Regions from separate parts of the Butyrivibrio sp. FC2001 genome, predicted to be linked through region 3. Evidence: predicted binding sites of a transcription regulator. Region 3 holds the regulator's gene; each other region holds the start of a gene.

Region 1 (9,904 bases), on a different contig from region 3:
TCAGACAAACTGATTAGCGTCAGAGCTGTAGTTATATCCTATGCCTTCAAGTTTGGCAATAATTGAGCTTATTTCTTCTTCACCAAGAGATAATCCTTCAGCCAAGTCTTCAAGACTATTATAATTATCTCTTAACTGTGTATTAATATAACTCAACAGTATCACCGGATCCTTTGGTATCATCATTCTCCTTTCACCGCATGGGCAACCAGCGCATCACCTTCCACATCGATCTCGATAGTGTCGTGAGGCATAACCTTATCCTCCAGGATAAGCTTTGCTGAAAGTGTCTCAACATGCTTCTGCACAAATCTCTTAACGGGTCTTGCACCATAGTTGGCATCGTATGCGTTATCTGCTACAAACTGCTCTGCAGCAGGAGTCAGCCTGATGCTTATCTCTCTGTCTGATAATCTTCTGTTAAGATCATCCACGATAAGCTTAACTATGCCACTGACATTATCCTTTGTCAAAGGCTTGAACAGAATCATTTCGTCAAGTCTGTTCAGGAACTCAGGTCTAAAGCGGGCGTGAAGCTCATTCATGGTCAGTTCCTCAGCTTCCTTGCTGATGGTTCCATCCTCCTCGATTCCATCAAGAAGATATGGTGCACCTATATTAGAGGTCATGATAAGAATAGTGTTCTTAAAGTCCACTGTTCTTCCCTGAGAATCGGTAACACGGCCATCATCCAGAATCTGAAGAAGAACATTGAATACATCAGGATGTGCCTTTTCCACTTCATCAAAAAGTACAACTGCATAGGGTTTTCTTCTTACAGCCTCTGTCAGCTGCCCACCCTCCTCGTATCCTACATATCCGGGCGGTGCTCCGATCAGTCTGGACACGCTGAACTTCTCCATGTACTCACTCATGTCGATTCTGACTATATTATTTTCATCATCAAAAAGTGATGCCGCAAGGCTCTTGGCAAGTTCTGTCTTACCTACACCTGTAGGTCCAAGGAACATGAATGAACCGATAGGCTTTCCGAGATCCTTTATACCTGCCTTGGATCTCATGATTGCCTCTGAAACCTTGGTAACCGCTTCGTCCTGTCCGATAACTCTCTTGTGAAGCTCATCCTCAAGGTGAAGTGTTTTATTTCTCTCACTCTCAGTAAGCTTTGCTACAGGAATACCTGTCCATCTGGAGATAATCCTTGCTATCTCTTCATCGGATACTCTCTCATGAACAAGGGACATATCCTTTGAGCCTACCTTCTGCTCCTCTTCGTCCAGCTGCTTTTTCAGTTCGGGAATCCTGCCATACTGAAGCTCACTTGCCTTCTCAAAATCGCCTCTTCTCTGGGCAATCTGAAGCTCGTTGCTGGCGTTCTCTATCTCTTCACGGATAACAGCGAGTCTGTCCACCGCTTCCTTTTCATTGGTCCACTGAGCCTTCTGGTTATCAAAATCAGCCTTAAGCTCAGCCAGCTCCTTCTGAAGGTTTTCAAGACGCTCTTTACTTAAGGAATCATCTTCCTTTTTAAGGGCCGTTTCCTCAATCTGCATCTGCATGATCTTTCTATTCATCTCATCAAGCTCAGCAGGCATTGAATCCATCTCGGTTTTAATAAGGGCACAGGCTTCATCCACAAGGTCTATTGCCTTATCGGGAAGGAATCTGTCTGAAATATATCTGTTACTTAAGGTTGCAGCGCTGACAAGAGCTGAGTCCATAATTTTCACACCATGATAAACCTCATAGCGCTCCTTAAGACCTCTAAGGATACTGATGGTATCTTCAACAGTAGGCTCTGAAACCATAACCGGCTGGAAACGTCTCTCAAGTGCCGCATCCTTCTCGATATATTGTCTGTACTCATTAAGCGTGGTAGCACCGATACAGTGGAGCTCTCCTCTTGCAAGCATGGGCTTTAGCATATTACCTGCATCCAGCGCGCCGTCTGTTTTGCCGGCACCCACAATGGTATGAAGCTCATCTATAAAAAGAATTATCTCTCCGTCAGATTCCTTCACATCCTGAAGGACAGCCTTAAGTCTCTCCTCAAATTCGCCTCTGTACTTGGCACCTGCCACAAGGGAGCCCATATCAAGTGAAAAGATCTTCTTGTCTTTTAAGTTCTCAGGCACGTCACCCTCTGCAATTCTCTGGGCAAGAGCCTCTACAACCGCAGTCTTACCTACACCGGGTTCACCAATCAGAACCGGATTATTCTTTGTCTTTCTGGACAGAATTCTTACTACATTTCTAATCTCGGCATCTCTGCCAATTACAGGCTCAAGCTTCTGTGCCTTAGCCTTTGCCACAAGCTCTGTGCCGTATTTCTCAAGGGTGTCGTAGGTCGCCTCTGGGTTATCGGAGGTCACCTTCTGGTTGCCCCTTACCTCTGACAGGGCCTGAAGGAATCTGTTCCTGTCTATACCAAAAGCCTGGAATATATTTATCATCTCGCGGTTCGGATAATGAAGCATAGCGAGGAAAATGTGCTCAACAGACACATACTCATCTCCCATTGCCTTCATCTCATCCTCGCTCTTAAGAAGCACTTTGTTAAGGTCAGCGCCCACATAGGGACTTCCGCCCTGGACCTTGGTTCTCTTCTTTAAAGCCTCATCAACTCTGTTTAAAAATACAGTATTATCAATTCCCATCTTCTCAATAAGCTTGGGAACTATACTATCCTGTATTGTCAGAAGGCTGTATAAGAGGTGCTCCTGCTCTATCTCCTGGTTGCCATAATCAAGAGCCACCTTCTCCATATTCTGAACTGCTTCAATTGATTTTTGTGTGAATCTATCTATCTTCATAACAGTTACCTCACTAAAAAACGTTTCGGCCGCTTACAATAATCTTTGTTCTACAACTGTTATAACACGATTATTAGCACTCGTCAATAGTGAGTGCTAATTCTTTTTTTCGAAAGAATGTCGCTTGCGACATTCTCGCGCCGAGCGCGGTTGCTGAAGGCAACATATTCCTATCGCGCGAGTGCGCATCCATAGCGGAGCGCTTTTTATGATATAGGAATTTCGGAGAAATTTCCTATATCATAAAAAATGCCGCAGAAATATCGCATTCTACGGCATTATCACTATCAGTTTATTTCTTTACCCTCAACATCGATTATTTCTTTGTCGACTATTTTTCTCTGGCTCTCCTGATCAAAAGAACCGGCAGGTGCTTCTTCCACATCCACCACGGTAGCCTCTCCATCAACGATATTTTTCTGAGCCATCTTATCAACCTTATGTATCCTTGATACGATCCACAGATTGGAAATACCATTATAGGCAAGTGCAGCACCGATTATCTGTACAATATACTTCATGGTTGTAACAGGATTCAGCACCAGGTAAAGTCCGCCTGCCACAGTAAGTACAGCAAGAATAAGTGCGATCCACCAGTTTCCATACTTACTTCTTCCAAGGCTCAGGGTCTCTCCAAGATTCATTAGACCCGAAAAGAGCATTATCACACCTGCAATAACAGGAATAATGGATTCAAAAAAGTGCGGATTGAGAAGTATCCATACACCAAGCACAGCTATAACCAGGCCAAATCCAATAGAGCTGTTCCTCGCGATAAGTCCCTGATTCTTGGAAAACAGGCTGGTCACAATGGATATAACTCCCGCAGCAAGTACCACGCCACCGATCACCTTGGTAAGCAGATTAAGTGTAGTCCCCGGCAAAAATATCAGCAGAGCACCAACCGCTATAAGTATCAGGGCATCCACCAGAAAATTAGTTTTTAACTTCACAAAGAATTTCATACCAAGCACCTCAAATATAATTATTCTTCAGTCTCTTCTCCTGTAGCACACTCCTCAAGAAGCTTATCCATAAGCTCATATATCTCTTCCCTTCCTGCCTTACTCTGCGCAGAAAAAAGAAGCACCAGACCATCCTCAGGCATTCCCAGTGTGTCCTTGATCATCTGAATATGCTTCTCATGCTGACTGGGCTTAATCTTATCTGATTTAGTAGCAATAATGATGGGATTAACTCCCTGAGAAACTATCCAGTCATACATCATCCTGTCATTGGCAGAAGGCTCATGCCTTATGTCTATGAGTAGGAAAACCTGCTTTAGCATCACTGACTTATTGAGATAATTCTCAATCATCTTACCCCACTGTTTCTTTACTGATTCAGGAACCTTGGCAAAACCGTATCCCGGAAGATCCACCAGATAAAACTCATTATTTATATTGTAATAGTTGATAGTCTGAGTTTTACCGGGCTCCTGACTGACACGGGCATAATGCTTGCGGTTCATTAAGCCGTTTATCAATGAGGATTTTCCCACATTACTTTTTCCTGCAAAAGCAAACTCCGGCTTATCATTCTGGGGGAGCTTACTTGTAATTCCTATTACTGTTTCTAAATTTACTTTCTTAATTACCATAAAAACCTCGCTAAGTGATTTAAAAGGCAGGGATGAAGCTCATCTCTGCCTTATTATTTCAGCCATTATTTATTTAGCAGGCTTAAGTCTCTTAGCCTCATCCTTGTAAACAATCAGAGGACTTGAAGAACCACTTACTGCTTCCTCAGTAACAACACACTCTGAAATGTTGTCATCTGAAGGAATCTCATACATAACATCCATCATAGCCTTTTCCATGATAGACCTTAAGCCTCTTGCTCCTGTCTTTCTCTCATGAGCCATCTCTGCGATCTTATCGATTGCATCATCCTCGAATGAAAGCTTAACGTCATCAAAGTCAAACAGCTTCTGATACTGCTTAACAAGAGCATTCTTGGGCTCTGTAAGGATTCTGACGAGAGCGTCCTTGTTCAGACCTTCAAGAGTTACACAGATTGGAACACGACCTACAAACTCAGGGATAAGTCCGAACTTGGTGAGATCCTGAGGTGTAACCTCTTTTAATACTTCACCGATCTCACGCTCGCTCTTATCAGCTATCTCAGCGTTAAAACCGATTGAGTTGCGATCAAGTCTCGCCTCTACAATCTTATCAAGGCCATCAAAAGCACCACCACAGATGAACAGAATATTGGATGTATCTATCTGGATAAGCTCCTGATGAGGATGCTTACGTCCGCCCTGCGGAGGAACGCTTGCTGTAGTACCCTCGATTATCTTAAGAAGTGCCTGCTGAACACCTTCGCCTGATACATCACGGGTGATTGAAACGTTCTCGCTCTTCTTGGTTATCTTATCAATCTCATCGATGTAAACGATGCCGTACTGTGCACGCTCAACATCATAATCAGCTGCCTGAATAAGCTTTAAGAGAATGTTCTCAACATCCTCGCCGACATATCCGGCCTCTGTAAGGGTTGTCGCATCAGCAATTGCAAAGGGAACATTTATGATCTTCGCAAGTGTCTGAGCCAGGTAAGTCTTACCGGAACCTGTAGGACCAACCATTATGATGTTACTCTTCTGAAGCTCAACCTCATCATCGTTATTATGAGCCTTAGGCGCCATAACACGCTTGTAGTGATTGTAAACAGCCACAGAAAGAACCTTCTTAGCTTCATCCTGTCCGATTACATAATCGTCAAGGAAGTTCTTGATCTCAACAGGCTTCAAAAGATTGATGTCCCTGTCGTCGTGTGCTATCGGCTCATCCTCGAACTCTTCCTCGATGATATCAGCACAGATATCAACACACTCGTCACAGATATAAACACCTGCGGGACCGGCAATCAGCTTTTTAACCTGATTCTGTGTCTTGTTACAAAATGAGCAACGAATTTCACCGTTGTTTTTTCCTGCCATAATTTATTTTCCTTTTAAAAATCTTATAATATAAAATTATTTATCCTTATTTTTCTTCCTTAGGTCTTGACTCGATAACAGAATCAATAAGACCGTACTCTAAAGCTTCCTGAGCTGTCATCCAGTTATCACGTTCTGTGTCAGCTGCGATCTGAGCATAGTCCTTACCTGTGTTCTCTGATAAGAGTGTATTCAGTTTTTCTTTTGTACGAATGATGTGCTTAGCTGCGATCTCAATCTCAGTAGCCTGACCCTGAGTTCCGCCAAGGGGCTGGTGAATCATGATCTCAGCATTGGGAAGTGCCATACGCTTGCCCTTTGCACCACCTGCAAGAAGGAATGCACCCATACTTGCTGCCATACCGATACAGATTGTGCTTACATCGCACTTGATGTAATGCATGGTATCATAAATAGCCATACCGGAAGTAATCTCTCCACCGGGGCTGTTGATATACATGTGGATATCCTTGCTGGGATCCTCTGCCTCAAGGAAAAGGAGCTGTGCAACTACAACGCTTGCAGAAACAGAATTGACCTCCTCACCAAGGAATACAATACGTTCCTTTAAAAGTCTTGAATAAATATCGTATGAGCGCTCTCCGCGGCTCGTCTGCTCTATGACATAAGGTATTAAACTCATATGATTCGCTTCCTCTCTGTTATATTTAGTATATAATACCAAATCATTATACCCCATTTTATTGAATATGCGCAACTATGCGAAAAAAACCCTCCCGTTTCCGGGAGGGCTGCTATATTACTCTTCTGTCTTCTTTGTTGTCTTACGTGTGCGCTTCGGCTTCTCCTCAGCTGCATCATCGTCCTTCTTAGCTGCAGTCTTGCGTGTGCGCTTCGGCTTCTCCTCAGCTGCATCATCAGACTTCTTAGCTGCTGCCTTTCTTGTTGTCTTCTTAGCGCCAACTTCCTTAGCGTTCTCTACAAGGAAAGCTGCTGCCTTCTGAACAAGGAGGTCATCCTTAAGGCTCTTGATCTCACGGTCGCCCATAAGCTCCTTAACCTTCTCAACTTCCATGTTGTACTGCTTAGCCATCTTCTCGAGCTCTTCCTGGATCTCGTTCTCAGCGATCTCGAACTTCTCAGCTGCTGCAACTGCCTCAAGAACAAGTCTTGACTGGATACGCTCTACAGCCTGAGGCTTAACCTGCTCTAAGAGCTGCTCAGCTGTGTTGCCTGTGTACTGCATGTACTGCTGCATGTTCATGCCCTGATACTGAAGTCTCTGAGCGAAATCGTTAACGATCTGACGCTGCTGTGTCTCAACCATCTTCTCAGGAAGCTCCATCTCAGAATCTTCGATAACAGCCTTAACTGCTTCATCCTCACGCTTAGCCTTAGCCTCAGCCTCTTTACGCTCTGTAAGCTTCTTCTTTACATCTTCTTTATACTCAGCAACTGTCTCGAAATCTGAAACATCGCTTGCAAACTCATCATTGAGCTCAGGAAGCTCTCTAGTCTTGATGGCCTTAACTGTGCACTTAAAAGTAGCATCCTTACCAGCAAGATCCTCTGAGTGATACTCCTCAGGGAATGTTACGTTAACTTCACCCTCTTTGCCAATCTCGAAGCCTACAAGCTGCTCCTCGAATCCAGGGATGAATGAACCTGAACCGATTGTAAGAGGATAATCTGTGCCCTTACCACCTTCGAAAGCAACACCGTCAACAAATCCCTCGAAATCAAGAGTTACGATATCGCCATCCTCAACCTTACGATCTGTAACGTCGATTGTTCTGGCGTTTCTGTTACGCTCCTGGTCGATCTCAGCGTTGATCTCGTCCTCAGTTACGTCAAGATCCATCTTCTCAACCTCAACGCCCTTGTACTTACCAAGCTTAACCTCGGGCTTAAGAGCTACAGTTGCTGTAAAGATGAAAGGCTTACCAGCCTCGATCTGTGATACTTCGATATCAGGGTTAGAAACAACGTCCTCACCGCACTCCTCAACAGCCTTGGGATACTCCTCGTTGATAACTTCGTTAGCAGCATCCTCGAAGAATACTTCCTTACCGTACATACGCTCGATCATATGACGGGGAGCCTTACCCTTACGGAATCCAGGGATCTGGATCTTATTCTTCTGCTTGTTGTAAACCTTGTCGATTGCCTTGTCAAAAGACTCAGCTGCTACTTCGATTGTAAGCTTAGCCATGCTCTTCTCGAGCTTTTCTACTGATACGCTCATTGAAATGTTTCCTCCTATGAATACATATGAAATAAATCTTTACACAGTTTTGTGTTATTTATCTATATTAAAACGACCTGTGCTAACTTTCCTCGGCACAGTCGCCTAAAGATTATAGCACAGGTCTTTTCCTTTTTCCATATTAATTTGAAAATAGTGAAAAACTCAGAGTTTCTCGGTACTCATGTGAGCATTACTGTATCTCACATCTCCCGTAACGTCCTCTAAAAACCAGTCAGCAGGCTTATAATCAGCTGCCGCCTTCTCATCGGGAAACTCCACCTCGGCAAGAATCCTTCCATCATAGGGAGCCCCGAAAACATCAAGCTCTATTTTTAATCCATTTTCAATAGGAATGATATATCTCTTCTTTCTTATTACATTCCCATCTGCCTTCTCAACAAGATGCTCGTATGCTGTTTTATCAAGAGGCATGTTGTACTCGATCTGACCTATATCGCCATCTTCGCCTTCGAAATGTGCACCCGCAAAATCCTTATGGCACTTATATGTCATGTAGTACTCGTCATCCTGTCTTCTAACTCTGATGGCAGGAACCACATTAAGATAGCCCTGCTCGATAACATGAACCTCATACTGCTCCAGATTTTCAGGTAATTCCTTTACAGTAAATTTTCTCTCAATTTCTAATCCCATTACTTAAATCACACCCTAAAAACAATTTTCTTACCGAGTTCATCCGCAGTCTCTTTACCACAGAAGCGCTCTACGATAGCAAGCCCGAAGGGAATTGCTGTTCCCATTCCGCGGCTTGTAAGGATATGTCCGTCAACAGTAGTTTCTGTCATCTGAACATCCGCGCCCTTAAGCTCACCTTCAAGCCCCGGGAAAACGCAGGCTTTTTTGCCCTGTAAGAGCCCCGCTCTTCCAAATACTCCGGGAGCAGCACAGATTGCGCTGATATATCTCTTTGCTGCATCAAAGGCTCTTACCTGTTCCATGAGCTTCTCTGTCTTTTCAAGATTAGTTGTTCCGGGCATTCCGCCAGGAAGAACCAGCATATCCATCTCATCGAATTTCACGTCATCAAGAAGCTTGTCAGCTTTAACCTCTATTCCATGAGAGCCTGTTACCTGAAGAGCTCCCATAACTGAAACCATATCAATAGCAAGACCTGCTCTTCTGCAGATATCCACCACGGTAAGTGCCTCGATTTCCTCAAAGCCCTCTGCCAGGAAAATTGCAATATTAGCCATTTTTCATATCCTCCCTAAATTCAATTTCTTAATATACCACTGTCATATAAGCCGCCGCGTTCCTCAAGAACCTCCTCAAGTCCCATTGACTTAAGACGTCCATATTCCTCTTCCTGCATTCTGTCGAAATCAGCAGGAGGACAGCACATAAGATTGTAAACATATTCCACAAGTGCTGTATCAAGATCCACCTGATATTTTGCTTCCGAATCCAGTACCAGACTGTTTCCGGGGAACGTAAACTGATCCTGTACGCACAGATCATAGAAATAATCAAACCACTCCTCAGTCTCCCACTTGCAGTTCTGAGTCCATGTGGAAACCTGAGCGCCTTTTTTATCAACAAAATCAAAATGCCGATTCACAATGCAGTAATCATCCGGATTGCCGGGATATCCATGACTGAACAGCGCATCCTTCGCCATGGCCATTGCTGCACCTTCTTCAGTCTTTTCATGATCCGGAGTATAGTTGACCATCTCAGCTATAGCAGGATCGGCAAGCCAGTTCAGATATTTGATAACGGCATCTGTCTTATTCTTACTGGATGCCGGAACCATTACATACAAACCATAATCAGGCTCTGTTACATTGCGATATCCACCATCCTTAAGATCAAAGCACAGTAGCGGACTCACCTCGACCTTCTGATCAGTCTTCTTCATTTCAGAAATATATGTAAAAGGAGACATTGTATCATCAACGAAAAATCCTGCCCTGCCCTCGGTGACATCCTTTATATATTTGGAATTATCCGTATCAG
Region 2 (9,904 bases), on a different contig from region 3:
ATGGCTACAACAACTTTGTATGTTGTATACAAGAGCAAGGTTACAAAGACATATGGAATAAGATCATACAATATTACTTACAGAACAAGCAAAAAGTAATTAGTAATAATGTAAGTCTTATGTCCGGCCTGCATCTATGATTATTTCCATCAATAGAAAAAAGTTGGTTCGTGACAAAACCTTTTGTAGGCCTGATATAATATCAGCCCCTTGCCATTCGTGGCAAGGGGCTTTTCTTTTGTAATGATGTAATTGATAAAATTTGCGTTCCTTATTAAAAACAGGTTAATAGTTTCCAGTTAGAACATTACTTCTTGTTTACGAGATCCTTAAGAGCCTTACCAGCCTTAAACTTAGGCGCGATAGTAGCAGGAATCTTAATCTCGGCACCAGTCTGAGGATTCTTACCCTTTCTAGCTGCTCTCTTTGAAGTTTCAAAAGTACCAAAGCCTACAAGCTGTACCTTGTCCTTCTTCTTAAGCTGCTTTGAAACAACATCGATGAAAGCCTTAAGAGCCTTCTCAGTGTCCTTCTTGCTAAGGCCTGTCTCTTTTGCCATAGCATCAATGAGTTCTGTTTTGTTCATACCGTCATCCTCCTTCATAAGTATTGGATTTTGGGCACCAGCGCCCGGTTAGTAATGATTTTAGCGCAAAGGAGTGCATTTGTTAATATTTTATGGCAGATTTTTAGGCATATTTTCATGGCTTTTTATCCATTTTGACGCCTTGTAAAAAGGGTTTTCCCGCTTTAAAATCAAAATGAGTTTCCTGGGGGATGGAGATGTAGTTCTATATGGAAGGAGAAACCAAATGGACGTATCAAAAAAGGACTGGAACCTTTTCAGAGAGAACCTCCCCGAGTGGCAGGAAAGATATATGGAAAAGCTTGTTGAGGAATATAAGGCTATTCTTAACAGCGATCAGAACGCCTCAGATAAATACTGGGCTTTGGAAGGTTGCCTAAAGGCTGATAAGAGGAATCCCGGTGTTGTCATAACTGATATAAGCAGGTCAAACTTCTATGATCATCTGATCTCACTCATCAGGTACAAAGTGATCACTATGGAAGACCTTAAGGATTTCAGTGATGAAACAAAGGAAGTTCTAAAAAGAATAGTTGGTTAAGGAGAAAATGGAGCATGGCGGCAAATTGTTACTCAACAATTTTTGTAAATTACGGGGATGCTGACAGGGATATCCTTACAAGGCAGCTCAGGATGCTTAAGGAGAGATACCACTCATCTGTCGTACTCATGCTCGCATCAGATAAGGACAGTCAGTTTCTGGGTCAAAACGCAGAGCTTTTTGTCGATACAATAAATATTACAGATTCGGATGTGTCTGAAGCTGTGCTTGAATACTGTCAGAAAGGGCATATATCCGTTAAAGAAGCAACATATATGGGAGAGCTTTCTGATGGAGATACCAGACTTAAGGAAGCAGGTTTGGAAGTAAAGAACCCGGATGAGATGGCTGAGTCATACAAAAAGGCCATGGAAATGCTCCAGAAGATGGTTAATCCCATGTTAAAACGGTGAAACAGTCATGGAAAGCCTCAGAATAGCAGAATATCCTGTTACATATGGGATAATTGCGATAAACATATTGATTTTCATTCTTTTAAATACTGGAAAGCTGGATGTATCACGGCTTGGTTCGTCATACATAAATAGTCTTCAGGAAAAGCAGTATTACAGGATAGTGACGGCAGCATTTACACAGAAGGAATTCCTTCACCTTCTTTGTAATATGTATTCTCTGTACAATATAGGAAGGACACTTGAACATGTGTTAGAATCCTGGCTTTTTGCCGTATGCTATGCGGTGATTATGCTATGCGGAGGATTCATGTCAGCAAGGATACACAAAAAGATATCGCCATTTACGCTGTGCATAGGAGCATCAGGGGTAATCTGCGGTCTGCTGGGTATATATATGGTAATAGCATTTTCTGTAAGAGGTTTTTCTGGACTAAAATCAATGATACCTACAATGGTCTTACTTGCACTTATGACTACATCCAGGAAGATTGATTCTATTGGCCATTTTGCCGGATTACTTGTAGGAATCATTTGTGGTATTGTCATGGTAAGTGTATATAGTTTTGGATAGAAATTTGAGAAGAAGTTATGGTTTTTTCAACTGATGAACTACCACCACCGACTCTACGTCGGAAGTGGTTTTCTGCGGAGTTATCATAATAAAAATGCTTTGATTATTATTTTAGAAGTATTTATAATTGTTTTTTGAGATTTGGGTTTAGATGAGTGGGGATTCGTTATGTCTTTCTTTTTGAAAAATCTAATTAATTGCTAAGTCAGATATATCACCAAAATCCTACTTATATAGTAACTGTTGAGTTTTGAATTTTTTGTGGAGGAGTGTAATGAAAAAGGGATTCTTAATGTCTTTTGTTGTGGGAATGATTTTATTATTATGTCCCCTTAATACGCATGCAATGGGAGGATCAGAAAGAGATGTATCTACGAATTACAATATTGTTAAACAATTGATAGACAAGCAAGTTCATCCATCACTAACGCAAAGTCAAATAGATGAGTACTATGAACACTTCATGACAAAATCGGATTGGAGACCAGGACAGGTTTTCCCATATCCGAATGCTGGAAGTAATGTCGATACTATAAGTGATGGTAAATATACTTATAGCATTGGCTGGAAAAAAGGCTGCTATGCATATTCGAAATTTATTAATTGCGTAGTCCATGGTGGAACTGGCAAACAAAGCTCATCAGCTAAAAAGAATTCTGGAGGATGGAATACGCCAGAAGGAATAAAAGAATTGATTACCAAGAAAGCTCAGTTTGGAGAACATATAGTAATTAGCGATGTACACTCCGTAACCTTTCTTGCATGTGATGATAATGGTATTTATGGTCTTGAATTTTGGGAAAACAAAGGCTCACGAACACATTTAGTATATTATACATACGAGGGTTTCGCAGAGGGCGCAGGACAACATAGTGTATTTATTTGGGATGCTGAGACAGCTGAAAACATTTTAGGTTCGCTAGAAGTTTCAAATCCGAGAGTTGTAAATCTAAATTCAGACGGTTTTGATATAGCATTTGACTTAAAAAATGCTTCGGGGCGTACAGATTTGCAGTGCAATTGCTGCTTAGTAATATGGTGTGATAGTGATGTTTCATGGAAAGGTGATTTAACATTTGTATACAATGAAAGTTTTTCGTACGATGAAAACATTGCGTATGCTCATTTTGCTTTTGGGGATGACTTGACGCCAACATATATTACAATAGATGGTAGGTGGTATGGACGCTTTTTATGTTTACCAAGAACAGGTATAGAGCGCGGACCATATTTAGAATCTATAAGTTTAGGGTATAAAATACCTGGGAGAAATGATCAATATTGGGATGATTTCTATTTTTCATCCATGTTTATTGACATTAGATCTCAATTAAAGGATCCTAAGGAAGGTGAAGAGGTCACAGAATCTGACAATGGCGGAAATACGAATCCAGATGATACGCCTATTGGCGATGAAAATGCCAGCAAAGACCCTAGCAATGCGGGAAATAATCAGGCAAATGTACCTACAGTTAACACTTCACATGCAAAAAAGATTGGTGAGACATTTAATCTTGCATATAGGAATTATAAAGTAGTTGGTGATCGAGAAATATATCTGATAGGTGTATCCAAAAAGGATAAGAAAGTTCATGTCGGAGATGAAATGACAATTAACGGCATAACCTATCGGGTTACAGGTGTCGCTGCGAAAGCCTTTAAAGGCAATACCAAATTAACAGAAATTACGATAGGAGAGAACGTAGAGGTCATAGGCAAGGGGGCATTCCAGGGATGTAAGAATCTAAAAACAATAAAAATAAAGGCTCGAAATCTTCGTCTTGCTTACAAGAATTCTTTTGCCGGAACTAATAAGGAAATGAAAGTCTGGGTAAGGTTCAAAAATAGACTTAAGAAATATAAAAAGCTAATAGCAAAATCCGGGGTTTCAAAGAATACAAAGTATGCATTTAAGAAGTTTTGAGTTATGGTAAAGATATTTGCTGTAAACATGTAGAGTCCTTAGGAAGCAATTGCTTCCTAAGGGCTTTTTTGAAGATAACTTTCAACAACAGCTGTTTTTGTCACATTTGCTGATGGGAAATTTCTACTCCCTTAGGGTAAAATTGACCTACAGGACGAGGAATTACATCACCTTTCAAATATGGATAAATGAGGCCAGACGGTGCTGAGCGAATGCCCAGTATTGTCTGGTCTCGCCAATTAATGAGGCATGCCATATAATGATGGGAGAGAATATAAGGTAGGAGATCCAAATTGGCAAGAGAACTGACAGAAGCTGAAAAGACTGAATACAACACTATGGTAGAAACTGCAAAGCAGCTCAATATCTTCGGTGAGGAAGAGGAGCTGGATGCAAAGGATTTTGTAATTGATGCGATAGAAGAGGATCTATAACCCCAAAGCACCGCCACCGGGATCCTGCCACAGTGACGGTACCTTATAGGTTTCCTTTTGTATTCATTTTTGGTTTCCTCCTCTATGCTTATATAGTAGCAGGGAATGAAAGAAAATAAATTAACCAGTTTGGGAAAATAATAATTTATATTTTTCTATAAATGTGAGAAGGGATGTATGCCATGGATTCAGTATATATGGATAAAATTCAAGAATCACGCTCGAAAATGTTCTAAACTATGCGCATATAATGGTTTTTGAGGGAATGGTTTGGCGTGTATTTGGGGGAGAGTGTCAAGGGAAAACCCGTGGCTAATGAAAAAAATATGAAGCATAAGAGTTGCAGCTAATCAGTTATCCTGTGGTATCTACTTAATATCAGGGTGCGTATTTAAAATACGCGCTCTTTTTTTCTGTATTTTTGCGGCGGTCAGACAAAATTTGCCCATAGTCAGTCCCAAAAATGAAACAAATGCATCAGTTCTCTATATTTTTGCTTTTTTAAGGGTGTTTCGCGTTTGACATAGTGTGACTTTTGCCTTATTTTATGCGGCTTTCTGCCCTTTGGAAAAACCCAACCGAAAATGAAACATAGATTGTGGTATGCTTTTTTTAATGATTGAATATTTTAGGAGGTAATTTTGTATGTGTGATGGAGCAGAGAGATTTGAGGATGTGTTCAGGAAGGATGCACTTAGAGGAGGCCTCTGGGATGATAAGTTTATTGAGGATCTGTCAGCTTTGCCGTTTGTTAATGATGTTGAACGGACTGATACCGGTATCCGTTTAGAGTTTATCAAGGAAGCTTTTGAAGTTGATCCCAATAGATTCTGCAGAATGGGATCCGAGAACCAGTAAACATCTGTAATGCGAACGAGCCCTTATAATTCAAGGGCTCGTTTCATATATGCTATTGTATTGTTCGGGTAAAGGATTCATCACAGAAGAGAAAGGTGAGGTTATGAGCACCGAGTGCTGGGAAATACGCTACATCTAATCATAAGCTTTCATTACAAAATAAAGAAATTGTTATATATTACTGTTTAAAAGACCGAGAGCTATCACTGACAAAAGAACATATTATTAGTTGTGTTCTTCAGAATGTGGTATATCATGCTGAGACCAAATTTCCTTCGATTCATGACAAGACCGATGTGTATGATGCATCCGGTAACAGGTTAGCCCACATAGAAAGGAAGTTTTTTACTCTCCATGAGCGCCACTTTGTAACCATGACAGATGGGGCATCCTTTGAAATATCAAATGAGATTTTGCATATTATCAAAGATATTACGAATATCGTAGGTCTAGGCTGGCAGCTCAAAGGGAATATCCTGGGACTAAACTTTGAATTATATGATGAAAATGGAGAGATCATCGCTGTTATATCCCAGAAGATGCTTTCCATTCATGACAAATACTGCATTGATATTTATAAACCTGAACATGAAAAATCTGTTGTTGCCATTCTCATTACCCTTCAGCACATGATAAAGGACAGGGAAGCTACAGCAAGTACTTCATCATCAGCAGGTGCATCTAATTAAATCTTATGAGGTCGGATTTGCGAGTGATATCGGAGTCCGACCTTTTTGTATGTTATAGTTGTGATTGGATAAAAAAAGAATGTGAATAAAGGATTTAAGAAATGCATATGAAAAAGGTGCTAAAGAGGATGGGGCTTGTTGTAATTACGGCATTTAACCTTTTGCTCATATTTATAATATTAAGATTTTTATGGTATTTTCCCTCTTATTACCTTCATCTGGATTTTTCTCAGAACTACAGAAAAGTGGAGGGTTATGAAGACATAGTATTTACTTGCAATGATAGCGCATACAGTCGGACATTCTGTGGGCTTTCAAAAAATGCCATCGATGTAACTGGACTGGAGAAAGAACAACACGAGTCAGATGAAATATATGAAAAGCTTAGGAGCCTAGTAGGCGATGATTACTATATCGACCAGTACGTTCTGTCTCCTGATGAAGATCGGATTCTTTATGAGGAGATGCATCCCTGGGGAGCAGGTGCTCCGACAGATGATGAGGATATCTATTTTAAGGTTGTAGACCTTAATGATGGGAGCATAGTTACTCTATTTAAAGGACCTCAGCAGTTTTTCGATATTTATTGGAAATGATATAAAAAATCCTATAAGAAAATTAGCACTCTACTTGACAGAGTGCCAATTTGGTGTTATACAATATATAGAACAAAGGAACAGAGAAGACCATAAGGACTTAGGTTCCCTAGATCTGAACCCTCCGTCCCAATGCTCAAAAATAAATGTTTTTGATGCAAAGGAGGAAAAAACTATGTTAGCACCTAGTATTTTTGAAGAAAATCTTTTTGACAATCTGTTCAATTTCCCGGATTTCAGAGAACTGAACAACATGGAGCGGAAGCTTTACGGACGTCACGCCGACAGGCTGATGAAGACTGATGTTAAGGAAGAGGATAACCAGTATGAAGTTAGTGTTGATCTTCCTGGTTTTGCCAAAGAGGATATTAACCTTGAACTGAATGACGGATATCTTACAATCAGTGCTTCAAAGAACATGAACAATGACAAGAATGATAAGAAAGGACGTCTGATCAGGCAGGAGCGATACAGTGGCTCGATGCAGAGAAGCTTCTATGTAGGCGACCAGATCACAGAAGAGGACGTAAAGGCAGCCTTCCATCACGGAGTTCTGACACTTACCATTCCTAAGAAAGAACAGGAAAAGCTTCCTGAAAAGAAACATATCATGATAGCTTAAGAGCCAATAGGCTCCACATAATAAGAAATCTCCTAAAAGGCATCCCGAGACCAATCACCTCGGGATGTTTTTTGTATTATGATTTTCACGACAAATCAGCGCAAGAAAAGTCGGGTAATACTCATATTCTCGGATTAAACTAATAATATAAATATCAGAATGAGGTAGGAACATATGAATATACCAGTTACAACATTATTTATGCTAATGTCAGTAGACGGAAAAATCAGCACCGGATCAACTGATAACATGGATGTGGACAGGGATTTTCCTGAAATGGAAGGACTAAAAGAAGGACTGCATCAATATTACGAAATAGAGCAGACTACAGATTTGTGGTCATTTAATACCGGGCGTGTACAGGAAAAGATGGGAGTCAATGAGAAACCTATGCCCCCTAAAACACCTGTATCCTTTGTGCTTTTTGATAATTCCCATCTTACTGAGCATGGAATCAAGTACTTTTGTGAACTATCAAAACGGTTCGTGTTGATAACAACAAACTGGGAACACCCTGCTTTTAAAGTGAAAGCAGATAATTTGGAGATTATCTTTCAGGAAAACTTTTTCCTTGAAAAGGCTCTAGTGGACTTAAAGGAAAAGTATGGATGCGAAAGGCTTACTGTTCAAAGCGGCGGTACTATGAATGGGATGTTTCTTAGAAATGGGCTCTTTGATTTCGTGGATATTGTTGTAGCACCGGTCCTTATTGGAGGGAAGAATACCGCTACACTGATCGATGGAGATTCGATAACAACGAAAGAGGAACTTGGCAAACTCGGGATACTTAGGCTTACCAGCTGTGAAAAGCTTGAAGATTCATATCTAAGATTAAAATATGAAGTGGTGAAATAGCCTTGGACAGGCAGATTAATGAGGGAATCCGGGTTCTTGTTAACAGAGACTGGCGAGACGACAACAAGGACGCTTTCATCGAATATAGCAAAGGATTATCCATACCTTGAAGCGCAGAAAAGAGCCTTTGACAGGGCACTGATATCCTTCCTGCAGCTGGACATAGGTGAGGGCAGGGTATTTGCTGACAGTGAGGCGCTCCCTCAGACATGATGAGCCTATATGGGCAGTATAGGAGCTGAGAAAATGGTAATGATTTTCTATGAAAAAAAGAGAGAAGTAACTGGCTGTTTCAGCTAATTACTTCCCTTTTTTCATGGGCTGACTATTTCACAACCCCTTTCTTAACGATTTTATAGTAATTCCCAGGTTTATTTGATTTTAACGCGTTTTACTCTGCTCCACTTAGAATATACTTTACCCTGATCAGAGTTCTTATAGGATCGAATTCTGATATAGTAAGTCTTCTTGGATTTTAATTTTTTGACGGTCAGGCTGGTCTTTTTAGCACCTACCGTCTTTTTCTTTGCCGATTTAAAATCTTTGCTTGTTCCATACTGAACTTCATACCCTTTAATCTTGGAAACCTTCTTAAAGGTTACGGTAAATTTCTTTTTTTCAGCTTTGACTTTGCTGATTTTAACAGCTTTGATGGAATTATCAATTTTATCTTCTTCTGTTTCGGTAGAAGAAGTAGCAGTTACAGTACTGGAAGGGGTATTTTCAGTTGATGCCGTCTCACCAGTTGAAGGGCCTGTTTCACCGGAAGAACTGCCGGAATCTGTCGGATAATCCCTCTCTTTAAAACCATCAACATCTTTTGAATTAGCTTCCAGATAATCCCAGCAATTATCCGGATTAAAGGTATAATCTGATTTTGCATATTTTAATCTGATTCTATAAATATGCCCGCCATTTTTCGCAGTTATAGTCCTGCCTTTGGATAAAAAATTAAGTGTCCCTTCCCATTTAGTCCCTGCATTATCGGTATAGTCACCATACAGATACATTTCGCCCTTGTTTTCACTATTTCCAGCGATATCATTGCATGTATAATTACCTTTAACAACAACTCGGCCACTTTTATATACACTAAATATAGTGTGTGGGTGGTTGTATCTGCTTTTGCTTGTGTGATATATTAGCAAATCTCCATTTACTATAAGATCACCATAAATCATTGCAGGAGAATCATCGATAGTTAAATTACCATTAACAATTAGAGTTTCCTTATCTCCAATTTCAAATTGAGAAGTTGTCAGGTCACCATCAATTATTGTTTTACCATCATATGCCTTAGCTATTCCAAACATAGATGAGTACAGTTTTTTTCCAGGACTGGATAGTGTGACTGTCTTTTGACCTAAGAGCCCTGTGGCATTTATATACTTTGTAAAGATTATCTTATTACATTTTTCTAGATGTATAGTATGTATACGGGTCTCTTCATCAAGATCCAGAGTCTGAGTAGTTGGACTTGTTAAATAAAGATCGCCAAAAATTATTTCCTTTTTAACCTTAATATTGCCGTTAACATGGAAATTTGCAAAGAACTGCTGAATTGGAGAGTCTACAACTAAGTTTCCTGCTATAGTAGTACCAGAACCAAAGGTGGTATATTCTGCAGAAGATGTAACATATTTACCAGAAACCAGTTTCTGTATCCTGAAGTCTTTTCCTACGCTAACCTGAGAATTCAGGCCAGTATTCATTTTTCCTTCTTCCAAACGCAGATTGCCGTTAATATCAAGCACTGCATTATAATTCAGGGCAACATTACCTCTGGAAATAAAATCCTTCTTTACAGTTAGT
Region 3 (9,904 bases):
GCGCCGCCAATAACCGCAATGTTATCAGACTCTGTTCCGCCTGATGTAAAAAGTATCTCCTTCGGCTTAGCCTTCAATGTTTTTGCAATCTGCTCTGATGCTTTTTTCAGGTAATTCTCAGCAACAACTCCCTTGTGATGCATACTGGAGGCATTACCATAATCCTCCATCATTGTCTTCATGCAAAGCTCTGATACATCATCATATATCCTGGTTGTCGCAGAGTTATCTAAGTATATTTCCATATTTCCCCATTCCGTTACTGCCGATAGGCAGTAGTAATGTTTATGCTTCCAAATGATACATGAGCCATGCCAGCATGGTAAAGCCGGCTGTCTCAGTTCTAAGTATTCTCTTTCCCATGGTTATTGAATTAAAGCCTGCTTCCATAGCAAAGCTCACTTCTTCATCAGCAAAGCCTCCCTCAGGTCCGATAAATACAGCAATGCTCTGTCCCGGTTTTACAGCTTCAATCAGCTCGCGGGTTTTTGTCATACCCTCAGCCTGCTCATAGGGAAGAAGCTTAACATCCATATCAGAGCAGTAATTAATCGCTTCCTTGAAGCTCATGGGCGTCCCTATTTCAGGAACGAATGCTCTTTTACTCTGCTTTGCTGCTGCCTCAGCTATAGCCTGCCAGCGCTTTATCTTATTCGCAGCCCTTCTTTCATCAAGCTTAACCACCGATCTTTTCATGGAAACCGGTATAACCTGATAAACTCCAAGCTCAACTGCCTTCTGAATAATAAGCTCCATCTTGTCAGCCTTGGGAAGCCCCTGAAAAAGATATATCTTTGCAGGAAGCTCCACGCCTGACTCCTTCACAAAACGAAGCTCACCGACAAGCTCTGTATCCGTAACAGACTCAATTCCAAAGCGGTATTCCTTGTCTTCCTCTTCTCTGAAACTGACAGAAAACTCCTCTCCGGGCTTCATTCTAAGGACATTAACCATGTGGTTATAATCAGAGTCTGTAATTACTATTCTTTTTCCATCATCAATAAGCTGACTACTCTCAGCGAAAAAATGATACATAAAACCTCATCTGCCCCTTGGGCACATTCTCCTATTGAGAAGACTTAGTTTAAATTACTTTCTTGAAATAACTGATACCCACTCGCCCTGCTTGCAGATTTCTATAACATTAAGTCCGGCATCCTCATGTGCCTTGCGGATCACTTCCTCTTTAGCTTCAATAATTCCTGAAGTGATATAAATACCCCCATCCTTAAGGAGTCCCGGAACAATAGGTGTGAGTGGTACAAGAACATAGGGAAGGATATTCGCTACTACGATGTCATAGCCTGTTCCAACCTGCTCTTTAACCTTATCATCATCAATGATATTACCGATTATCAGATCAAAATCCTCTACAGCAACATCATTTGCCTTCTTATTATCAGCGACTGCAGGCTCTGCACAGGGATCCAGATCAGTACCCACTGTATGTCCAGCGCCAAACTTCATCGCAAGTATAGACAATACCCCACTTCCGGTTCCTACGTCAAGTACTCTGGCTCCGGGAGTCATATATTTCCTAAGTGCGCGTATGCAAAGCTGGGTTGTCTCATGCATACCTGTTCCGAAAGCTGTACCCGGATCAATATGAAGGGTGATATTCGCCTTCTTTTTATCCTCTTCGTCAGGAGTCTCCCAGGAAGGGATCACCAGAACATCATCCACAAAGAACTTGTGGAAGTACTGCTTCCAGTTATTTATCCAGTCGATATCCTCTGTTACATCTACGGATATTGTACCGTCCCCTATATTTGAAAAAGTACTGAGCTCATCAAGTACTTCCCTGATAGCAGCCTTCATCTCATCAGGAGTCTTCTTTACTTCTATTTCTTCGCCGTTCTCATCATACTCATGAACCGTGAGGACATTATTGTCATCAACCTCAACGAAAAAGTTCAGATATGCTACTCCATCCTCTCCGGGAGCAGTGACTGCACAGCTGTCTACTCCTGTCTCTTCATCATCTGCATCCTGAAGGTCATCAGTAAACATCTGCTCCTTATCGGCAGCTGTAAGAGGCGCATTGTCCTCAATCTGTGCACCCTCAAGACCTATATCCATCATGCTGCTTACAATAATATCCTCAGATTCCTCATTGGTTCTGATTCGAAAACGCATCCATTTCATAATAAGACTCCTTTACATACGAACAGCGGGGAGAAATTTTTCTCCCCGCTCCATATTCATATATTATTTTTTCTTTCCGAAAAAACCGCCCTTTTTCTTGCCATCGTCATTTCCGTCCTTATTGCCGGAAATAGCATCAGCAGCGTGCAGGCTGTCTCCTGTCTTTTCATCAAACTGTTTAAGAAGCTCCTTGGCTTCCTTGGACAATTTATCAGGAACCTGAACAACAAGTGTTACATAGTGATCTCCGCGAATGTCCTTATTTCTAAGTGTAGGAACACCCTTTCCGCGAAGTCTTACTCTTGTGTCAGTCTGTGTACCGGCCTTAACATCGTAGAGCACCTTACCGTCTACTGTATCAATGGCAACAGTTCCACCAAGTGCAGCTATTGCATATGACATCGGAACAGTTGAGAAGATGTCGTAATCCTGTCTCTGGAAAATAGGATGATCTGCAACGATAACCTCAACAAGAAGATCTCCTCTGGGGCCACCGTTTCTTCCGGGCTCACCCTTTTCACGGATACGCACACTCTGTCCGTTATCAATACCTGCAGGAATAGATACCTGGATTCTCTTAGTGCTTGCTACGTAACCTGTTCCGCCACAGTCAGAGCACTTATCCTTGATAACCTTACCGCTACCATTACAATCAGGACATGTCTGAACGTTTCTTACGGTTCCAAAGAAGGACTGCTGTGTAAATACAACCTGTCCCTTACCACCGCACTTAGGACACATCTGAGCTGTTGTACCGGGCTTTGCACCGGTTCCCTTACAGGTCGGGCAGGGATCCTTAAGCTTGAGCTCAAGCTCCTTCTCACAACCAAAAACAGCTTCTTCAAAGGTGATTCTCACGCTGGCACGGATATTAGCTCCCTTTGCAGGGCCGCTTCTTGCACCCTGGCTTCTTCTGCCACCACCGAAGAAATCTCCGAATATGTCACCAAATATATCACCAAAGTCAGCACCGCCGAAATCAAATCCGCCATATCCGCCGGCTCCGCCTTCGAATGCAGCATGTCCGAACTGATCGTACTGACGTCTCTTCTCAGGATCACTTAATACCGCATAAGCCTCAGATGCTTCCTTGAACTTATCAGCAGCTGCAGCATCACCGGGGTTCATATCCGGATGATACTTCTTAGCAAGTACACGGTATGCTTTTTTTATCTCATCATCACTTGCGCCCTTGCTAACACCAAGGACCTCGTAATAATCGCGCTTCTGATCTGCCATTAATATCTCCTATATCTACTACTAAATGCCCAATACATCCTACATTATGTATTGGGCTTTAGCAATATTTTAAATATTAAACTTTTATAAAGATGGAAGCTTATACTTCACAAGGAAGTTCTGCTCTCGCTTCGCTCGCCAGAACAGTGTAGTACACTAAGCTCGAAAAAAAACTCGCTAAGTGATTACACTTCTCTGTAATCTCCATCAACTACATCGTCAGAATTACCTGCATTTGAGCTCTGAGCTGCGCCGCCCATACCAGACATGTCAGGACCTGCACCCTGAGCACCTGCTGCGCCCTGAGCCTGCTCGTAAACCTTTGCAAACAGAGCCTGAGCATCAGTCATAAGTTTCTCCTTCTGGCTCTTGATTGTGTCGATCTCGCTGTCTGTAAGCTCACGATCCTTAGTCTGCTCAAGAGTATCCTTGAGAGTCTTAAGGTCATCCTCTACAGTCTGCTTCTGAGAAGCATCGATCTTATCGCCAACTTCCTGAATAGCCTTCTCTGTCTGGAATACGAAGGAATCAGCTTCGTTTCTAGTATCGATGCCTTCCTTACGCTTCTTATCCTGAGCTTCGTACTCAGCAGCTTCCTTTACAGCCTTATCGATTTCCTCATCAGACATGTTAGAACCAGCTGTGATTGTGATGTGCTGCTCTTTACCTGTTCCAAGATCCTTAGCTGATACATTAACAATACCGTTTGCATCGATATCGAATGTAACCTCGATCTGCGGAACGCCTCTCATTGCCGGCGGGATTCCATCAAGACGGAACTGACCAAGTGACTTGTTGTCCTTAGCAAACTGTCTCTCACCCTGAAGAACGTTGATATCAACTGCTGTCTGGTTATCAGCTGCTGTTGAGAATACCTGGCTCTTCTTTGTAGGAATAGTTGTGTTACGCTCGATAAGTCTTGTAGCAACACCACCCATTGTCTCGATTGAAAGAGAAAGAGGTGTTACGTCAAGAAGAAGGATATCACCTGCACCTGCATCGCCTGCAAGCTTACCACCCTGGATACCAGCACCAACTGCTACGCACTCATCAGGGTTGAGGTTCTTGGAAGGCTCCTGACCTGTAAGCTGCTTAACCTTCTCAACTACGCAGGGAACACGAGTTGAACCACCAACAAGGAGAACCTTGCCGAGGTCTGAATAGTTAAGACCTGCATCCTTCATAGCGTTCTGTACAGGAATAGCACTTCTCTCTACGAGATCGTGGATAAGCTCTTCGAACTTAGCTCTTGTGAGGTCCATATCAAAGTGCTTGGGTCCCTCAGCTGTAGCTGTGATGAAAGGAAGGTTGATGTTGGTTGTTGTTGAAGAAGAGAGCTCCTTCTTCGCCTTCTCAGCTGCTTCCTTAAGTCTCTGCATAGCCATCTTATCGCCTGAAAGGTCTACGCCTTCCTTAGCCTTGAACTCAGATACCATCCAGTCGATGATCTTCTGGTCGAAGTCATCACCACCAAGGTGTGTGTCACCGTTTGTTGAAAGAACTTCGATAACGCCATCACCTATATCAATGATAGATACATCAAAAGTACCACCACCAAGGTCATAAACCATGATCTTCTGCTCTTTTTCGTTATCAAGACCGTATGCAAGAGCTGCTGCTGTGGGCTCGTTGATGATACGCTTTACATCAAGACCTGCAATCTTACCAGCATCCTTAGTAGCCTGACGCTGAGCATCATTGAAGTATGCGGGTACTGTGATTACTGCCTCTGTTACTTTTTCGCCGAGATACTGTTCTGCGTCTGCCTTCAGCTTCTGAAGAATCATAGCTGAGATCTGCTGAGGTGAATACTTCTTGCCATCGATTGTACGGCCGTTATCTGTACCCATATCTCTCTTGATTGAAGAGATTGTGTTCTCAGCATTTGTTACTGCCTGACGCTTAGCGGGCTCACCTACAAGACGCTCGCCATTCTTTGTGAAAGCTACGATAGAAGGTGTTGTTCTTGCACCCTCTGCATTAGCTATAACTGTGGGCTGACCACCCTCCATAACAGCTACGCAGCTGTTAGTTGTTCCTAAGTCGATACCTATGATCTTACTCATTTTTTATTCCTCCATATATAAATCTAAATGATTGAATTGTTTTATCTAGCAACGGCAACCATGCTGTGTCTAAGCACTGTGTCGCGGTACATATAACCCTTCTGAAGCTCCTGTGCTACGAATCCTTCCTCGACATCTTCGCTCTCAACCTGCATTACAGCGTTGTGGAAATTAGGATCAAATTCCTTTCCTACAGCTTCGATGGGAGTAACACCAAGATCCTCCATCTGCTTCATGAGCTGCTTGTATATCATGTTCATTCCATCTGCAAAAGCGGAATTCTTCTCTTCTTCAGGGACTGCAGCAAGTCCTCTTTCGAAGTTATCAACAACAGGAAGAATCTTTTCAAGTACATTTGATGCTCCCTGATCGAACATCTGAGATTTTTCTTTATCGGTTCTCTTACGGAAGTTCTCAAACTCCGCAACCTGACGCAGATATTTGTCCTGCATCTCCTCAAACTTCTCTTTGAAGGGATTCTTCTTTTCTTTTTTACCGAAAAGACCTTTCTTCTCGCCTTCGCCGTTCTCAGCGCCTTCAGCACCTGCTTCTGCGCTCTCAGCAGCGGCAGCCTCTTCCTCAGCGGCCTCGGCAACCTTGTTTGCAGCATCTGCAACCTGTTTTGCCTTCTCAGCTACTTCCTGCTGAAGCTCCTTTGATGTCTTCTTTCCGGACTCTTTATTAACGTCCTTCTTTACTTCCTTACTCAATTTAAATACTCCTTACTGGTTCTACTCTTTTTTATATAAATCATCCAGCGCTCTCATCATATTCTTAAGCGCCCCGACAACTTTGTCATAATCCATTCGCTTGGGTCCGATAATACCTACCGTTCCTCGCATTCCTTCACCCAGGTCATAGGTTGCAGTCACGACGCTGCAGTCCTTCATGGACTGAACCGGTGACTCATTACCGATGTAAACCTGAATTCCTGTCTCCTCTGATGAAGACTGAAGAGCATTCTCTACGATACTTGTAAGATCGCTCTTATCCTCAAAGGTAGTAATAAGATCACTTGCTCTATCCTTATCAGCAAGCTCGGGATATCTGAAGATGTTATTGGCGCCGCTGGTGTAAATCTGAAGATCCTCATCCTCTGTAATTGCTTCACCGGCTGTATCCAGTATCCTGTCGATTATCTCGCTGTGTATTCCCGCCTCCTGCTTCATGGCGGTTATAAGTCCCAGGTTGATATCCTCAACCGAAAGACCTGCAAGTCTGGTATTGAGCAGGATGTTGAGCTTAAGCATATCTGCTTCGGAAAGCTCCTGCTCCACCTCTATCATGCGATTCTTGATCACATTACCTTCTATAACAATAGTGGTAAGGAGATGTTCCGCATCCACTCTTGAAAGCTGAACGAATTTAAGCTTGTTCCTGCGGATCACGGGTGCTGAGATCATTGAAGCGTAGTTGGTATCGACCGCCAGGGTCTTGGCAACCTGCTTAAGGAGCTTATCAAGCTTCTCTTCCTTATCAAGAAGCATCTCCTTCATATTCTCAACTTCCTGTTCCTTCTCAGCCAGCATCTCGTCTACATAAACTCGATATCCCTGGTCTGAAGGAATTCGTCCCGCGGAAGTGTGGGGCTGTAATATAAGTCCCATCTCCTCAAGATCTGCCATCTCATTTCTGATAGTGGCAGAACTGAGATTCAAATCCGTATATTTTGAAATAGTTCTGCTGCCGACAGGCTCGCCTGTCTCGAGGTAATTGCGAACAATTGCATGCAGTATTTTCTTTTTCCTGTCATCCAGTTGCATCAGATTACCTCCTTTTTGTTTTGTGTTAGCACTCATTAAGGTTGAGTGCTAACATCTTCTGAGAATAAATTACCACTATAAATTCCTAATGTCAATACAAAGAAAAAACCCCGAGGAATAATCCTCGGGGATAATATGCTCACACAATTATAAGTTGAATTCAGCGTGAACTTCGCCGTTAACAACAAAATATACTTTTCCGTCCTCAGGCTTAACATAAAGCTCAAGAGTCTTGATCTCGGAAACTTTTCTACCCATGTCATACTGCCAAACGTTCTTAGCATTCTCAACGAAGGTGTCATAAGTAACACTCTTGTCTGCGAACTGAAGAACGATATTTGTCTTTGTTGCAGCAGCCTTTGTAGTTGTAGCCTTCTTAGCAGGTGCCTTTTTAGCTGCAGGTTTCTTTGCTTCGGGCTCAGCCTCAGCCTTCTTGGTCTCAGTCTTCTTTGCAGCAGCCTTAGTAGCTGTAGCCTTCTTAACAGGTGCCTTTTTAGCTGCAGGCTTCTTAGCTGCGGGCTTCTCTTCCTTCTTCTCAGCAGCCTTTACAGGTGTTGCCTTCTTAACAGTAGTCTTCTTTGCTGCTGTCTTCTTAGCTGCAGGTTTCTTTGCTGCCTTAGCCTCTTCCTTCTTAGCCTCAGCTGCATCTACAGTCTTTGCTTCTTCTTTCTTTTCTGCAGCAATTACCGGTTTCTTGATAGTCGCAATCGGCTTTAAAGCTGCTTCTCTCAACTTGTCGTCAGCCATATCTCCCTCTCTTTCACGTAAGGAACGCATGCTTTGCGTTTTTGCAAATTTATCATTACGTTTTTGAGTTTAGTACAAATTCGAAAAAAAGTCAACATTTATGCGCATTTAGACCAATTTCGATTCTGTCAAACGCCATTTTAAGCACTTCCATGGATGATGCAAAGGAAATTCTCAAGAAACCAGGCGCAAAATAAGCACTTCCGGGCATCGCTGCAACGTGGTGTTTTTCCAAAAGATACTCACAAAGCTCCGTATCCTTTTCGATAACTCCATAGCCCTCGTATTCTTTACCGAGAAAATTTCTTATATCAAAGAACGCATAAAAAGCGCCCTGGATCTCGTGACTCACAACGCCAGGTATCTTTGAAAGTCTCTCCTGAACGTAATTCCTTCTTTTTTCAAACTCTGCTGTCATATATGCCACGCAGTCCTGAGGGCCGTTTAAAGCCTCAACAGCCGCATATTGGGATATACTCGGCGGAGTTGTGGTAGTCTGACTCTGAACCTTGATGGAATTGGCTATCACATCGCGTCTTCCGCATACGTATCCAAGTCGCCAGCCAGTCATGGAATAGGTCTTTGAAAAACCGTTAACCACGATTGTTCTGTCCTTCATCCCTTCTATAGAAGAAATACTGAAGTGACGACTTCCTTCAAATATTATTTTTTCATAGATTTCATCGGAAATAACAAAGATATCTTTGCGGACTGCGATCTCCGCAAGCCCCCTGAGCTCCTCCTCACCATAAACCTTACCGGTGGGATTGTCGGGAGTACATATAATGACGGCCTTGGTGTGCTCGTTACAAGCATCCTCAATAGCCTTAAGATCAAGTGAAAAATCATCGTTTCTGCCTACCATTACAGGAGTACCGCCTGCAAGGCTGACCATATCGGGATAGCTGACGTAGCACGGTGTCGGGATAATTACCTCATCACCCTCACCGGCAACAGCACAAAGCGCAGCAAACAACGCCTGCTTCGCACCAACCATGACAGCAACCTCATCCATTCCGTAGGTGACGCCGTTGTCCCTGCGGAGCTTCTCTATAATCGCCTCTCTTAAAGGCGCAATTCCATTTCCAGTCGTATACTTCGTAAAATCATCCCTGATAGCCTTTATCCCGGCCTCCTTGATATGCTCGGGTGTTGGGAAATCAGGTTCTCCCACATTAAGTGAAACGATGTCCTCGCCCTTACGCTTCATCTCCTCCACCTTGGCAAAAAGCGCGGTGGTCGGCGAAACCCTGAGGCTCGACATCCTTTTGGATAAATTTGTGCTCATAATACCACTCCTCCGGTTAACTCCTCGTAGCCTGATGGCAGCTATGCTCTGCCTCTGCTACCTTACTTCAGCATCCTCCTCAGCTTATGATAAGCTTTTCTGCAAAATCTCCCCACTGTGATATCAAACCTGTGATACAGCCTTGAAAAAGCTGTAATCTCAGGCATAACCAGGAAGTCATATTCCCCAATATGCTCCCTTAAGTACGCAGGGTATGTGTCATCTATCTGAACTCTTTCGAATTTTGCATCTCTTCCAAATATATCCTGACCAAGCACCAGTCTGTCCATGGTCTCTGCAAGTATTTCTCTGTCGTTGTACTCCTGATGAGCCGCAGCCTTGACCTTAACGCCAATTCTCTTGGCGGGATTCGTCTCGTGATATCCTCCCATGTAGCCAAAATGCCAGCCGCCATCCGCAACTCTCACTGATCTCTCATCAGTAGGTGGTACAAGATCTCTTAATCTGACTATTCCTTCTCCCGGAATATTATCTATAGAAGTTATCTTTGTGCCGAGCCACTTTCTGTCCGGTACCGCAATCTCAGGAAAATCTCCTGTTATCGACAAAAGCTTTCCCGACTTTTCCTCCATATTAAAAAAGCCATAGAAGTTTCTCTGTGCCAGGTGATAAACCCTGCTCTTATCGAAGTTCTT

The links. The regulator HrcA, encoded in region 3, represses chaperone genes, less so after heat shock. The targets are predictions, from matches to a motif close to TGTTAGCACTCNNNNNNNNNGAGTGCTAACA.
Region 1: a site for HrcA is predicted at 2,846-2,876, ahead of clpB (ATP-dependent chaperone ClpB). Genes of this name have one in related genera too.
Region 2: a site for HrcA is predicted at 6,636-6,666, ahead of G601_RS0103505 (Hsp20/alpha crystallin family protein). Genes of this name have one in related genera too.

The regions. Positions count from the first base shown of each region.
Region 1 is NZ_AUJH01000014.1:42,333-52,236, reverse strand. It holds gene G601_RS0108305 (DUF4250 domain-containing protein) at 1-183, opposite strand; gene clpB (ATP-dependent chaperone ClpB) at 183-2,774, opposite strand; gene G601_RS0108295 (HdeD family acid-resistance protein) at 3,062-3,739, opposite strand; gene yihA (ribosome biogenesis GTP-binding protein YihA/YsxC) at 3,760-4,374, opposite strand; gene clpX (ATP-dependent Clp protease ATP-binding subunit ClpX) at 4,444-5,718, opposite strand; gene clpP (ATP-dependent Clp endopeptidase proteolytic subunit ClpP) at 5,765-6,418, opposite strand; gene tig (trigger factor) at 6,479-7,924, opposite strand; gene G601_RS0108270 (CYTH domain-containing protein) at 8,090-8,581, opposite strand; gene G601_RS0108265 (DJ-1 family glyoxalase III) at 8,590-9,141, opposite strand; gene G601_RS0108260 (extracellular solute-binding protein) at 9,162-9,904, opposite strand, start outside.
Region 2 is NZ_AUJH01000004.1:310,686-320,589, reverse strand. It holds gene G601_RS0103555 (hypothetical protein) at 1-99, shown strand, start outside; gene G601_RS0103550 (HU family DNA-binding protein) at 308-586, opposite strand; gene G601_RS0103545 (hypothetical protein) at 813-1,127, shown strand; gene G601_RS0103540 (hypothetical protein) at 1,142-1,540, shown strand; gene G601_RS0103535 (rhomboid family intramembrane serine protease) at 1,548-2,114, shown strand; gene G601_RS0103530 (leucine-rich repeat protein) at 2,389-4,038, shown strand; gene G601_RS26005 (hypothetical protein) at 4,332-4,472, shown strand; gene G601_RS0103520 (hypothetical protein) at 5,118-5,330, shown strand; gene G601_RS25645 (LURP-one-related family protein) at 5,576-6,019, shown strand; gene G601_RS0103510 (hypothetical protein) at 6,127-6,615, shown strand; gene G601_RS0103505 (Hsp20/alpha crystallin family protein) at 6,791-7,237, shown strand; gene G601_RS0103500 (dihydrofolate reductase family protein) at 7,412-8,092, shown strand; gene G601_RS26000 (hypothetical protein) at 8,129-8,305, shown strand; gene G601_RS0103490 (fibronectin type III domain-containing protein) at 8,464-9,904, opposite strand, start outside.
Region 3 is NZ_AUJH01000003.1:263,055-272,958, reverse strand. It holds gene G601_RS0101190 (cysteine desulfurase family protein) at 1-245, opposite strand, end outside; gene G601_RS0101185 (16S rRNA (uracil(1498)-N(3))-methyltransferase) at 286-1,035, opposite strand; gene G601_RS0101180 (50S ribosomal protein L11 methyltransferase) at 1,090-2,145, opposite strand; gene dnaJ (molecular chaperone DnaJ) at 2,209-3,384, opposite strand; gene dnaK (molecular chaperone DnaK) at 3,570-5,450, opposite strand; gene grpE (nucleotide exchange factor GrpE) at 5,492-6,160, opposite strand; gene hrcA (heat-inducible transcriptional repressor HrcA) at 6,182-7,213, opposite strand; gene G601_RS0101155 (DUF6465 family protein) at 7,361-7,960, opposite strand; gene G601_RS0101150 (pyridoxal phosphate-dependent aminotransferase) at 8,052-9,248, opposite strand; gene G601_RS0101145 (glycosyl transferase GT17 family protein) at 9,311-9,904, opposite strand, start outside.